Linked DNA regions of Oleomonas cavernae. The protein of the gene in region 1 binds, or shares a complex with, the protein of each later gene. Links are inferred from orthologs where the notes say so. Each region holds a gene or a part of one and is shown on either strand. Other genes may lie near its edges.

Evidence for each region.
Region 2: rpsT (region 1) and rpsK share a complex: the UniProt entries of both Bacillus subtilis proteins name them as parts of the 30S ribosomal subunit. The link is inferred for Oleomonas cavernae from one-to-one orthologs.

The regions. Positions count from the first base shown.
Region 1 is NZ_QYUK01000011.1:3,994,587-4,002,288, reverse strand. What follows is about bases 1,962-4,913. They hold rpsT (30S ribosomal protein S20), read left to right. Parts: upstream 1,962-3,278; coding sequence 3,279-3,548; downstream 3,549-4,913. Other genes in these bases: dnaA (chromosomal replication initiator protein DnaA), read left to right, coding at 4,565-4,913; D3874_RS23165 (rhodanese-like domain-containing protein), read left to right, coding at 4,035-4,466; D3874_RS23175 (enoyl-CoA hydratase), read left to right, coding at 2,100-2,876; D3874_RS23180 (hypothetical protein), read left to right, coding at 1,962-2,053. Outside these bases: D3874_RS23190 (sigma 54-interacting transcriptional regulator), read left to right, coding at 1-781; mutM (bifunctional DNA-formamidopyrimidine glycosylase/DNA-(apurinic or apyrimidinic site) lyase), read left to right, coding at 814-1,641; more of D3874_RS23180, read left to right, coding at 1,658-1,961; more of dnaA, read left to right, coding at 4,914-6,085; D3874_RS23155 (calcium-binding protein), read right to left, coding at 6,130-7,702. UniProt on the Bacillus subtilis protein: Binds directly to 16S ribosomal RNA.
Region 2 is NZ_QYUK01000011.1:2,601,395-2,607,259, reverse strand. The notes cover bases 3,141-5,865. They hold rpsK (30S ribosomal protein S11), read left to right. Parts: upstream 3,141-4,170; coding sequence 4,171-4,560; downstream 4,561-5,865. Other genes in these bases: rplQ (50S ribosomal protein L17), read left to right, coding at 5,782-5,865; D3874_RS16235 (DNA-directed RNA polymerase subunit alpha), read left to right, coding at 4,673-5,731; rpsM (30S ribosomal protein S13), read left to right, coding at 3,726-4,094; D3874_RS16250 (adenylate kinase), read left to right, coding at 3,141-3,573. Also shown: rplR (50S ribosomal protein L18), read left to right, coding at 1-77; rpmD (50S ribosomal protein L30), read left to right, coding at 667-852; preprotein translocase subunit SecY, read left to right, coding at 1,577-2,920; more of D3874_RS16250, read left to right, coding at 2,917-3,140. UniProt on the Bacillus subtilis protein: Located on the platform of the 30S subunit, it bridges several disparate RNA helices of the 16S rRNA. Forms part of the Shine-Dalgarno cleft in the 70S ribosome.

The DNA.
Region 1 (7,702 bases):
CGAGCTGTTCGAGAGCGAATTCTTCGGCCACAGCCGCGGCGCCTTCACCGGCGCCCTGCGCGACCGCATCGGCCGCTTCGAGCTGGCCGGCGGCGGCACCATCTTCCTGGACGAGGTGGGCGAGATCCCCCTCGACCTCCAGGGCAAGCTGCTGCGGGTGCTCCAGGAGGGCCAGTTCGAGCGGGTCGGCGAGGCGCGCACGCGCGCCGTCGACGTGCGGGTGATCGCCGCCACCAACCGCGACCTCGAAGCCGAGGTGAAGCGCGGCCGCTTCCGCCGCGACCTCTTCTTCCGGCTGAACGTCTTCCCGATCCATTCCGTGCCGCTGCGCGAACGGCCCGAGGATATTCCGCTGCTGGCGCTGCACTTCCTGGACCGGCCGGGCCGCAAGGCGGGGGCGGGCAAGCTGACCCTGAGCCAGGGCGACGTGCGCCGGCTGTGCCGCTACGACTGGCCGGGCAACGTCCGCGAGCTGGAGAATGTCATCGAGCGCGGCGTGATCCTGGCGCGCGACGGCCGCCTGCGCCTGGACCTGCCCGGCGACGGCACCCCGAAGGTCGAGGTTGCGACGGCACCGCTGGGGGAGGCGGCGCCGATTCTGACGGAGGAGGACCGCCGGGCACGCGACGAGGCCAGCCTGGTCGGCGCCTTGCGGGCCGCCGGCGGCAAGGTTTCCGGGCCCGGCGGGGCGGCCGAGCGGCTGGGCATCAAGCCCACCACCCTGGCCTCGCGCCTCAAGACCCTGGGCATCCGGCCCACGGCCTATCGCGTGAGGGGCTGACGGGGCGTTCGGGTTGTGGCTATGCTCGCGCCATGCCCGAACTGCCCGAAGTCGAAACCGTTTGCCGCGGCCTCGCCCGCGCGCTGGAAGGCCGGCGCCTGACACAGGTCGAGGTGCGCCGGCCCGACCTGCGCCTGCCCTTTCCCGAGCGCTTCGCCGAACGCCTGACCGGGCGGCGGATCGTGACCATCAGGCGGCGGGCCAAGTATCTGCTGATCGAACTGGACGACGGCGCGGTGGTGATCGGCCACCTGGGCATGTCGGGGCGGATGCATGTGGGCGCCGGCGATTGGCCGGAAGCCGGCACCCACGACCATCTGCGCCTGAAGGCCGAGGGCGGGGTCTGGGTGGTGTTCAACGACCATCGCCGCTTCGGCCTGATGGTGATGGACCACCGCGACACGCTGGACGCCCATCCCCTGCTGAAGGACATCGGGCCCGAGCCCTTGGGCAACAGCTTCGACGGGGCGACCCTGTCGGCGGCCCTGGCCGGGCGCCGGACGCCGATCAAGGCCGCGCTGCTGGACCAGAAGGTGGTCGCGGGCCTGGGCAACATCTATGTCTCGGAGGCCCTGTTCCGGGCGAAAATATCCCCTGTCCGCGAGGCGGCGAGCGTGGCGGGGGCGCGGGCCGAGCGGCTGGTGCCGCAGATCCGCGCCGTGCTGACCGAGGCGATCGAGGCCGGTGGCTCCACCCTGCGGGACTATGTCCAGTCGGACGGCGAGCTGGGCTATTTCCAGCATGCCTTCCGGGTCTATGACCGGGACGGCGAGCCTTGCCTGAGTTGCCGGTCGGGCATCATCAAGCGCATCGTCCAGTCCAACCGCTCCACCTATTATTGTTCACGGTGCCAAAGATAGGGCTATCATGCCGCCCATGAGACGCTTGCTGCCGACCGCTGCCGCGCTGCTGGGATTGTGGGGCCTGGTTCTGCCCGCCCTGGCGACGACCCGGTTCCTGACCGGGTCCGAGGATGTGCCCCTGATGGAGGGGCTCGCCGAAGTGCCCGACACCCGCATCGTCTTCGACACGCCCGGCGGGCGTATCGTGGACGTCGATACCGCCGGCCCGGTCTCGGCCGACGACGTGGCGCGGTTCTATCGCGAGAGCCTGCCGGCCCTGGGCTGGAAGCTCGACCAGCCGGCCGACGACGGCGCCGACAAATATGTCTTCCGCCGGGCGACCGAGATCCTGGTCATCACCCTGCATGGCCAGGGCGATGGCGACGGGGCCCTGGGCGTACGCTTCAACTTGCGTCCGCACGCGCTTTAGGCGACACCCCTCCCGGACCACCCAATCGATCGTACCGGAGCGCGTCATGGCCTATGCCACCATCCTGACCGAAAGCCGCGGGCCTGTCGGCCTGATCACCTTGAACCGGCCCCAGGCGCTGAACGCCCTGAACGCCGAACTGCTGGGCGAATTGTGCACGGCGCTCGAGGCCTATGACGCCGACGAGGCCATCGGCTGCATCGTCGTCACCGGCAGCGCCAAGGCCTTTGCCGCCGGCGCCGACATCAAGGAGATGGCGCCCCAGTCCTACATGGACATGTTCAAGGCCGATTTCTTTGCCCAGCCGCACGACCGCATCGTCGCGATCAAAAAGCCGATCATCGCGGCGGTGGCCGGCTATGCCCTGGGCGGCGGCTGCGAGATCGCCATGCTGTGCGACTTCATCCTGGCGGCCGATACCGCCAAGTTCGGCCAGCCCGAGATCAATCTGGGCGTCATCCCCGGCATCGGCGGCTCGCAGCGCCTGACCCGCTTCGTCGGCAAGTCCAAGGCCATGGAGATGTGCCTGACCGGCCGCATGATGGATGCGGCGGAAGCCGAGCGTGCCGGCCTGGTCAGCCGCATCGTGCCCGCTGCCGACCTGGTGGACGAGGCGATCAAGGTGGCCACGGCGATCGCCGAGAAATCGCAGCCGATCGTCGCCATGGCCAAGCAGGCGGTGAACCGCGCCTACGAGGGCACGCTCGCCGAAGGCGTGCTGTTCGAGCGCCGGCTGTTCCACTCGACCTTCGCGACCGAGGACCAGAAGGAAGGCATGGCCGCCTTCGTGGAGAAGCGCAAACCGGTGTTCAAGCAGAAGTAGTAAGCCCTCAAGCGCCGGGCGCGCGCCTCAGCGCGCTTGGCTCGCTCCGCTAAAGCTCCGCGGGGCCTCAATGGCCCAGGGGGGGAAAGCCCTCTCCGCCCTTTGGGGGAGAGGGTTGGGTGAGGTGGGTCAAGGGCGTAGAGCGCGCCCTTCCCCGACCCACCACCTCACCCTCCCGTCGCTTGCGCGCCGGGCCCCTCCCTCTCCCCCGCAAGCGGCGGAGAGGGAATGGAAGGCGCCATTGGGCCATTGAGGCCCCGCGGCGCTTTAGCGAAGCGAGCCAAGGCCGCGGCCGCCGCCGCCCGGCGTTTGAGGGACTCTAATCATTGACCTCTCTTCCCCTTGGTGATATCCCTCCGCCCTCGTTTTCTAAAGTTATCCACACTCGTAGGTCTCAAGAACATGGCGAATACGGAATCAGCGAAGAAGCGCGTGCGCGTGACCGAGCGGCGTACCGCGGTCAATCGCAACCGCGTCTCGCGCATCCGCACCTTCATCAAGAAGGTCGAGACGGCGCTGGAGAGCGGTGATGCGGCGGCGGCCAAGGCGGCTTTCGCGGCGGCCGAGCCCGAGATCGCGCGCGGCGTTTCCAAGGGCGTGCTGCCCAAGAACACCGCTTCGCGCAAGGTCTCCCGGCTGTCGGCCCGGGTCAAGGCGCTCGCCGCCCGCTAAGGTTAGGCCAAGGGGCCGCTGGCCGGCCCCTTCTTCCAGCGAACATCGTGGGGCCCCAAGTCCCGAGCAAACGGCCCGCCTGTCGGCGGGCCGTCGATTTTTTTGCTGTCCGAGTGCAAAAATCAGGCAGGCCGGGATTCGCGGTAACCGAGTAGCGCGAGTCGGAATCTTGGTCGTTCGTGCTTCGGTCTCGTTGCCTCCGCCCGGCCCCGTTGTTATTGTGTGGGTCCCCGCATGGCAGGCGGGGACGAATACTCGAAGGGGAAGTAATCGCGGGACGTGCTCGTCTAATAGTCAAGACAAGTGCGCGCTGATTACTTGCGTGTTTAGGTATTCGGGGCGAAGCAACCGAAGTTGCAGTTGAGGGCTGCTTGTGTGCCCGAAATGGGCGGGCGGCCCTTGCCGATCGAATTCCAGGCGATGTCGGCGCATGACGCGCGGCAGGCCGGGGTGGGGTCGCGCCGTGTGAAGGAGAGGAGTGGAGTCGTGGCGGATTACGCGGGTGACATCACCCCCGACGATGCGTGGCGCATCCTTGGCCAGGACTCCGGGGCCGTGCTTGTCGATGTCCGTTCCGCGGCGGAATGGAGCTTCGTCGGCGTGCCGGATCTGGGCGGCCTCGGCAAGAAGCCGGCGCTGGTCGCCTGGGCTCATTTCCCCGGCATGACGGCCAACGGCAATTTCCTGGCAGAGCTCGAGGCGGTCTTGAGCGGGGCGGGTCACCACCCCGGGTCGCCGATCCTGTTTCTGTGCCGCTCGGGTGCCCGGTCCAGGTCGGCGGCGCTGGCCGTGACCAAGGCGGGTCTGGCACCGGCATACAATATCACCGGCGGTTTCGAGGGCGATCTCGACGGCAGCCGGCACCGGGGCGCGGTCGGCGGCTGGAAGGCCGCGGGACTGCCCTGGCAGCAGAGCTGAAGCGGCAACGCGCTTCGTTGAGGTCAGTACAAGTCGACGGGGGCGGTTGTTCGCCTTCAGCCGGCGGCGGTATCGGCAGGGGTCGGGGTCTGTCACGGATGTTTACCAATCAACAATTCGAGGCGGCGTGGACGGCGGTCAAGAAACGCCTCCGGCTGGAACTCGGTGACAACACGTTCCAAAGCTGGATCCGGCCGCTGGGCCTGATCGAGATGCGGGCGTCTGGCACCGTGGTCCTGGGCGTGCCGACCACCTTCATGCGCGACTATGTGCGCAGCCATTTTGCCGACCGCCTGGTCGCCCTGTGGCGGGTCGAGGCGCCGGTGGTGGCCCAGGTCGATTTCATCGTCCAGCCGCGCATGGCCGCCGCGGCGGCAGTGGCCGGCAACGGGGTCGATGCGGTCGTGCCGGACCCGGCCCCGGCCGCCGTGATCGGCGGCGCTACCGCGGCCAAGGCGACCGCCTATAATGCACCGGTCGGCGGCTATGGCTCCCGCACCGCGCCGGCGATCGGTTTTGCCCAAGGCGACGGGGCGGCGGCCCGCGCGCCCGCGACGGCGGGCGCGGCGAGCGCGGCAGCGAGCGACCGCGAGGTCGGCGCGCCGCTCGACCCGCGCTTCACCTTCGATAATTTCGTCGTCGGCAAGTCCAACGAGCTGGCGCATGCCGCCGCCCGCCGCGTGGCCGAGGGCGACGCGGTCAAGTTCAACCCGCTGTTCCTCTATGGCGGCGTCGGCTTGGGCAAGACCCACCTGATGCATGGCATCGCCTGGGCGATCCGCGAGCGCCAGCCGCATCGCCGGGTGATCTATCTCTCGGCCGAGAAGTTCATGTACCAGTTCATCCGGGCCCTGCGCTTCAAGGACACCATGGTGTTCAAGGAGCAGTTCCGTTCGGTCGACGTCCTGATGATCGACGACGTGCAGTTCATCTCAGGGAAAGATTCGACCCAGGAAGAGTTCTTCCATACCTTCAACGCCCTGGTCGACCACAACCGCCAGGTGATCATTTCGGCCGATCGCTCACCGACCGACCTCGAAGGCATCGAGGAACGCATCCGGTCCCGCCTGGGCTGGGGTCTGGTCGCCGACATCCACCCGACCGACTACGAGCTGCGCCTAGGCATCCTGGACCAGAAGATCGAAAGCCTGGGCCAGAGCGAAGTGCCCAAGCGCGTGGTCGAGTTCCTGGCGCACCGCATCACCTCCAATGTCCGCGAGCTGGAAGGCGCGCTCAACCGCGTCGTCGCCTATGCCGAACTGGTGGGCCGGCCGATCACCATCGACATGGCCCAGGAGGTTCTGCAGGACCTGCTGCGGGCCAACGACCGCCGGGTGACGATCGAGGACATCCAGCGCAAGGTCGCCGACTATTACAGCGTGCGCATGAACGACATGCTGTCGGCCCGGCGGGCGCGCGTGGTGGCCCGGCCGCGCCAGGTGGCGATGTACCTGGCCAAGCAGCTGACCTCGCGCTCCCTGCCCGAAATCGGCCGCAAGTTCGGCGGCCGCGACCACACCACGGTGATCCATGCCGTGCGCAAGATCGAAGAACTCTGCGCCGCCGACACCACCTTCCACGAGGAAATCGACAGCCTGCGCCGCGCGCTGGAGGTGTAACGTGTAGCATCCGGCCGCGAGAAGCGGCCGGACGCCGTGCGTGATCAGGCGAAGAGGAAGTCGCTGGCCTCGATCGTGTCGAGGGGCATGGTGTTCAGCAGCAGCGTGGTGCTCTGGCCCAGATTGACCCGCACGCCACCCGTATAGTTCTCGGTCACGCTGAAGCCGGCGGCGACCATTTCGTCGAAAGTGTGATAGCCCAGGGCGCTGACGTCGAACGTGTCGATGCCATCTTCAAAGTCGGTAATGACGCAGACCTTCTTGGCCTTGAACACGAAACGGTCGGCGCCGTCGCCACCGGTGACGCGCCACGTGTTGTCATTGTAGATTACATCGTCGCCGCCACCGCCATCGATGGTCGACTGGTTGGCGCCGGCATAGATGATGTCGTCGCCGGCGCCGCCATAGACGCTGGTGGCGGTTTTGCGCGGAAAGGCACCTGCAGGTGTGCGCAGGTCGAGCGTGGTCGCCTCGTCGGCGAAGTGTACCGACAACATGTAGGCAAAATCCGACGTGCCGAAGTCCAAGACACCGCCGTCCTTGAGATAGACGTTGTGCGCGCTGAAATTGGCGAGTCTCTCTGCGTCCTCGATCGAAATCCTGATATCGGTGCCGCGGAGCGTCTCGATGTTGAGCAGCGTGACGCCGTCCAAGTTCACGTCGAGGATCTCGCCCTCGCGTTGGGGCTCGAATGTGAGCTGATCGTCTCCGGCGCCGCCATCATAGATTTCGCCCGAGACAACGTCCCGAGCCTTGACGATCAGAACGTCGTTGCCGTCGCTGCCATAGACCATGTCCTTGCCGCGACCGCCGGTCAGATAGTTTATGTAACTGTCCCCGGCATGGAGGATGTCGTTGCCTTTGCCGCCGTCGAGATATTCGTAGGCGGCGGTGAGTCCGTCTCCGCCCGTCAGTACGTCGTCGCCAGCGCCGCCGTTGATCCACAGGTTGTAGTATCGGGGGGTGCCGACTTCGATCTGGCGCAGGTCAAGCACCGTGTCCTGGTCCGACAGATAGAGGTACATGAGCCCGGGAAGGGAAGCGATCCCCGTCAGGTCCAGCGTGCCGCCGTCGGTGAGATGGATCTCATGGGCGTCGACCACGGCGAAGGACTTCAACATGGCGAACGACATGGCCAGCGCGCCGCCGTTACTGACCGCCTTCTCGATGCCGGTGAGCGCCAGTTGGCTCAGATCGAGGCGGCCCGGGCCGGAGAAGACAATGGCGTCGGAACCGTTGCCGCCGTCGTAGATTTCGCCGCCGGCGACATCCGCCGTGGAAGTGATGACAAGCTGGTCGTTGCCGTCGCCGCCAAAGACCAGATCCTGGCCCAGGCCACCGGTCAGCTTGTCGTTTCCGACCCCGCCTTCCAGGCGGTCGTTGCCGGCCGCCCCGTCGAGCCCGTCGTTGCCCGCCTCGCCCAGCAGCCTGTTGTCGCCCGCGCTGCCAAGGATCGTGTTGTTCCCGGCGTTACCCTGGCCCCGGACACCGCCGGTCAGGGTGAGATTTTCGAAGCCGTCCAGCAGCGTATAGTCGAATCCCGAAATCACGATATCGGTGCCGCCGCCGTTCTCCTCGCTGACCGAGTCCCGTCGCACATTGGCGGGGTCGAGGTAG
Region 2 (5,865 bases), 1.4 Mb from region 1 along the record:
ACCGCGGCGGCTACCTCTATCACGGCCGTGTAAAGGCGCTTGCCGACGGAGCCCGCGAGGGCGGCCTCGAGTTCTGAGCGCCGAAGGAAGGACATAAGACATGGCACGGCACAATGAAGGCGATCGCCAGCAGGCTGACGAACTCGTCGACAAGCTGGTCCACATCAACCGCGTCGCCAAGGTGGTGAAGGGCGGCCGGCGCTTCGGTTTCGCGGCGCTCGTCGTCGTCGGCGACCGCAAGGGCCGGGTCGGCTTCGGCCACGGCAAGGCGCGCGAGGTTCCCGAGGCGATCCGCAAGGCGACGGAAGCGGCCAAGCGCAAGCTGATCCGCGTCCACCTGCGCGAGGGCCGCACCCTGCATCACGACATCGAGGGCCGTCACGGCGCCGGTCGCGTGGTGCTGCGCGCCGCCCCCCGGGCACCGGCATCATCGCCGGCGGCCCGATGCGCGCCGTCTTCGAGACCCTGGGCGTGCATGACGTGGTCACCAAGTCGCTGGGTTCGTCGAACCCGCACAACATGGTGCGCGCCACGTTCGACGCCCTGCAGAACAGCCTGTCGCCCCGTTCGGTGGCGGCGAAGCGCGGCAAGCGCGTCGCCGACCTCGTCGGCCAGGGCCGTCGCGGCGATGCCGACGCGGCCGAAGCCCAGCCGGAGTGATGTAAGATGAGCGCCAAGGTCAAGCTTACTCAGATCAACAGCCCGATCCGCCGCCCGAAGTACCAGGAAGCGACGCTGATCGGTCTGGGCCTGAACAAGCTGCATCGTGTGAGCGTGCTGGAGGATACCCCTTCGGTCCGCGGCATGATCGAGAAGGTCAAGCATCTCGTGAAGGTCGAAGCGGCCGAATAACGGCCGTTTCGAAACCGCAGAGGTTGAGGATTTCGAAATGAAACTGACAGACATTGCCGACAATCCCGGGTCGCGTCCTGCGCGGATGCGCGTCGGCCGCGGTATCGGTTCGGGCAAGGGCAAGACCTCCGGCCGTGGCGTGAAGGGCCAGAAGGCGCGCTCCGGCGTGGCCATCAAGGGCTTCGAGGGCGGCCAGATGCCGATCCATCGCCGGTTGCCCAAGGGCGGGTTCGTGAACCTGTTCCGCACGGAATACCTGGCGGTCAACCTGGGCAAGATCCAGGCCGCGGTCGAGGCCGGCCGCCTGGCTGCTGGCGAGACCGTGACCGTGGCGCGCCTGGCGGAAGCCGGCGTGCTGGGCACCCGTCGCGGCATGCCCGTGCGCCTGCTGGCGCAGGGCACCCTGACCACCAACCTGACGATCGAAGTCGACGCGGCGTCGGCCAAGGCGGTCGAAGCGGTGGAAGCCGCCGGCGGCAAGGTTGCCATCATTGCCAAGCGCGAAGTGCCGCGCAAGGAAGGCAAGAAGGTCGCGCGCCGCAAGGCGCAGATCGCGAAGCGCGAAGCCCGGGAAGCGGCGCGCGCCTGACGACGAAACCGAACCCGCGGACCAGGCACCTTGGCCTTTAGTGGCGAGGCGTTTGGTCACGCGGGTTTTCGTCCCTCGTATGCGTAAAGTCCGGCCTCGGGCGCAGCCCTGACGGCGGCTTTTAGGAGAACTGCGATGGCATCCGCGGCCGAACAGCTCGCAGCGAACCTTTCCTGGAGCTCGTTTTCCAAGGCGACGGAGCTCAAGCGCCGGCTGTGGTTCACGCTGGGCGCGTTGATCGTCTATCGCCTGGGGACCTATATTCCGATTCCGGGTGTCGACCCTGGGGCTCTTGCCGCGATCTTCGCGCAGAACCAGGGCGGCATTCTTGGCATGTTCGACGTGTTCGCAGGCGGTGCGCTGGGGCGCATGACGATTTTCGCCCTGAACATCATGCCTTACATCACCGCCTCGATCATCGTCCAACTCCTCACCACGGTGTCTCCCACCATGGAGGCGCTGAAGAAGGAAGGCGAGGCGGGGCGCAAGAAGCTCAACCAGTACACGCGCTACGGCACCGTGTTCCTGGCCCTCATCCAGGCCTACGGCATTGCCGTGGGGCTCGAGGGCATGAGCGCCAACGGCCGCGGCGCCGTGCTCGACCCGGGCCTGGGCTTCCGCATCGAGGCCGTGATCACCCTGACCGGCGGCACCGTGTTCCTGATGTGGCTGGGCGAGCAGATCACCTCGCGCGGGGTCGGCAACGGCATTTCGCTGATCATTTTCGCCGGTATCGTCGCGGCCCTGCCGACCGCGCTGGTCAAGACCCTGGAACTGGGCCGGACCGGCGCCATCTCGGCCTTCGTCATCGTCGCCATCCTGCTGCTGGTGGTCGTGGTCGTCGCCTTCATCGTGTTCTTCGAGCGCGCCCAGCGGCGGATCCTGGTCCAGTACCCCAAGCGCCAGGTGGGTAACAAGGTGTTCGGCGGCGAGTCCTCGCACATGCCGCTGAAGCTGAACACCGCGGGCGTCATCCCGCCGATCTTCGCCTCGTCGCTGCTGCTGCTGCCGACCACGGTTGTGAATTTCGCCGGGACCGGCGGGCCGGAATGGCTGCAGACCGTCACCCGCCTGCTGGCCCATGGGCAGCCGCTCTATATGGCGCTCTACATCGGCGGCATCGTGTTCTTCTGCTTCTTCTATACCGCGATCGTCTTCAACCCGACCGAGACCGCCGAAAACCTGCGCAAATACGGCGGCTTCATCCCGGGGATCAAGCCGGGCATCCGCACCGCCAATCATCTGGACCATATCCTGACCCGCCTCACGGTGGTCGGTGCGGCCTATCTGTCGGCGGTCTGCATCCTGCCCGAGATCCTGATCACCCAGTACTCGGTGCCGTTCTATTTCGGCGGCACCTCGCTCCTGATCGTGGTGAGCGTGACCATGGACACGGTCGCCCAGATCCAGAGCCACCTTCTGGCACACCAGTACGAGGGCCTGATCCGCAAGTCGAAGTTGAAGGGCAGGGGCAAATGAATCTGATTCTGCTGGGGCCGCCAGGGGCCGGCAAGGGCACCCAGGCACAGCGTCTGGAGCGTGCCAGGGGGCTGGTACAGCTTTCGACCGGCGACATGCTGCGCGCGGCCGTTGCTGCCGGTACCGACGTGGGCCGTAAGGCCAAGGCGGTGATGGAGGCGGGCCAACTCGTTTCCGACGATATCGTGGTCGGCATCATCGCCGACCGGATTGCCCAGGACGATTGCAAGGGTGGCTTCATCCTGGACGGCTTCCCGCGCACCGTGGCCCAGGCCGAAGCCCTGGACAGCATGCTGGCCACGCGCGGCTTGGCGCTCGACGCCGTCATCGAAATGCAGGTCGACGACGAGGTCCTGGTCGAGCGCGTGTCGGGCCGCTACACCTGCGCCAAGTGCAATGCCGGCTATCACGACAAGTTCCAGCAGCCCAAGGTGGCCGGGGTTTGCGACATCTGCGGCTCGACCAACTTCAAGCGCCGGGCCGACGACAATGCCGAGACGGTGCGCAGCCGCCTGGAAGCCTTCCACGCCCAGACGGCGCCGCTGCTGCCCTACTACCGGGCGCGCGGCGTGCTGCGCACGGTCGACGGCATGGCCCCCATCGACGACGTGACTCGCCAAATCGAGCGAGAACTCGACGTCGTGGCGGCTTGAGTGATTGACATGGACCTGCCGACTCATATAATCCGCCCTTCTCGTCGGCAGGGCATGCTCTGCGGCGCGCTTGTCGTTTGCGCGTCCGCCTGGCAGGCGTCGGGCGAACAAGTTCTGGTTTCGACGAAACGTTTGGCACGAAGAGGTTAGCGGTGGCTCGTATCGCAGGCGTCAACATTCCGACCAATAAGCGGGTCGAGATTGCTTTGACCTATATCCATGGCATTGGTCAGCAGAAGGCCAAGGAGATCGTGACGAAGGTCGGCATCGCCGACGGCCGCCGGGTCAACCAGCTTTCTGAATCCGAGGTCAGCCAGATCCGTGAAGTGATCGATCGCGACTATCTGGTCGAGGGCGATCTGCGGCGCGAAGTGGCGATGAACATCAAGCGGTTGATGGACCTGGGCTGCTACCGCGGCCTGCGTCACCGCCGTGGGCTGCCGGTGCATGGCCAGCGCACCCACACCAACGCGCGGACCCGCAAGGGCCCGGCGAAGCCGATCGCGGGCAAGAAGAAGTAATTCGGGTGGGGCGCGCCGGTCGCGCCCCGTCCCCTGAGACAACACGGGCGCCGGGCGCCCTGGAGAGGTTATTGAGATGGCGGTTGAAAAGGCACGGGTGAAGCGCCGCGAGCGCAAGAACATCACCTCGGGCGTGGCGCATGTGAACGCCAGCTTCAACAACACGATGATCACCATCACCGACGCGCAGGGCAACGCGATTTCGTGGTCCTCGGCCGGGACGATGGGCTTCAAGGGCAGCCGCAAGTCGACCCCCTATGCCGCGCAGGTCGCCGCCGAAGACGCTGGCCGCAAGGCGCAGGAACACGGCGTGCGCATCCTCGAGGTCGAGGTGACCGGTCCGGGTTCGGGCCGCGAGTCGGCCCTGCGCGCCTTGCAGGCGGTCGGTTTCCAGATCACGTCGATCCGCGACGTGACCCCGATCCCGCACAACGGCTGCCGTCCGCCCAAGCGTCGCCGCGTCTGAATAGCATTGAGCCCGTGCCGCTCGTGGCGGCACGGCATTCCGCCCCGCCGGTATGGACTGGCCGGGGCGTGGGGTAGGGCACCCTATTTTGCCGATGGTGTCAGGGGATCCGATGATCCGACGCCGCCGGCAAGCCAAGGATGAGGTCGAAGACGTGATTCAGGACAACTGGAAGAACCTCAAGAAGGCCGAGATCGAAGTGGTCGGCGGCGATGATCCCAAGCGGTTCGCGACTGTCGTCGCGCAGCCGCTGGAGCGCGGCTTCGGCCTGACGCTGGGCAACTCGCTGCGCCGGATCCTGCTGTCGTCGCTGCAGGGTGCTGCCGTGACCGCGGTGAAGATCGACGGCGTTTTGCACGAGTTCTCGTCGATCCCGGGCGTTCGCGAGGACGTGACCGACATCATCCTGAACATCAAGCAGATCGCCCTGCGCATGCATGTCGAAGGCGCGCGCCGCATGACCCTGAAGGCCCAGGGCCCGGGCGAGGTGACCGCCGGCCAGATCACCGTGCCGTCGGACATCGAGATCCTGAACCCCGACCTGGTGCTGTGCTCGCTCGACGACGGCGCCAAGATCCACATGGAATTCACGGTGCAGAATGGCAAGGGTTACGTCCCGGCCGACCGCAACCGTCCCGAGGACGCCCCGATCGGCCTGATCCCGGTCGACAGCCTCTATAGCCCCGTCCGCAAGGTCGCCTACCGGGTCGAGAACACCCGCGAGGGCCAGAACCTCGAACTCGACAAGCTGGTGATGCAGGTCGAGACCAATGGCGCGATCGAGCCCGACCGCGCGGTCGCGATCGCCGCCCGCATCCTGCAGGACCAGCTCCAGCGCTTCATCTCCTTCGAGGAGCCGCGCCAGGAGATCCGCGAGTCGACCCCGCTCGAGCCCAAGTTCAACCGCAACCTGCTGCGCAAGGTCGACGAGCTGGAACTCAGCGTCCGTTCGGCGAACTGCCTGAAGAACGACAACATCGTCTACATCGGTGACCTGATCCAGAAGTCCGAGGCGGAAATGCTCCGCACCCCGAACTTCGGCCGCAAGTCGCTGAACGAGATCAAGGAAGTTCTGGCGCAGATGGGCCTGCACCTGGGCATGGAAGTGCCCGACTGGCCGCCTGAGAACATCGAGGAGCTCGCCAAGCGCCTCGAAGAGAACAATTTCTGAGGCTGGCCCACAAGGCTCGCCCTACTGGATAGAGAAACGGGAGAGGTCCCATGCGTCATCGCGTTGCCCGAGTGAAGCTCGGCATGGACAATTCGCACCGCCGCGCCGTGTTTGCGAACATGGCTGCGTCGTTG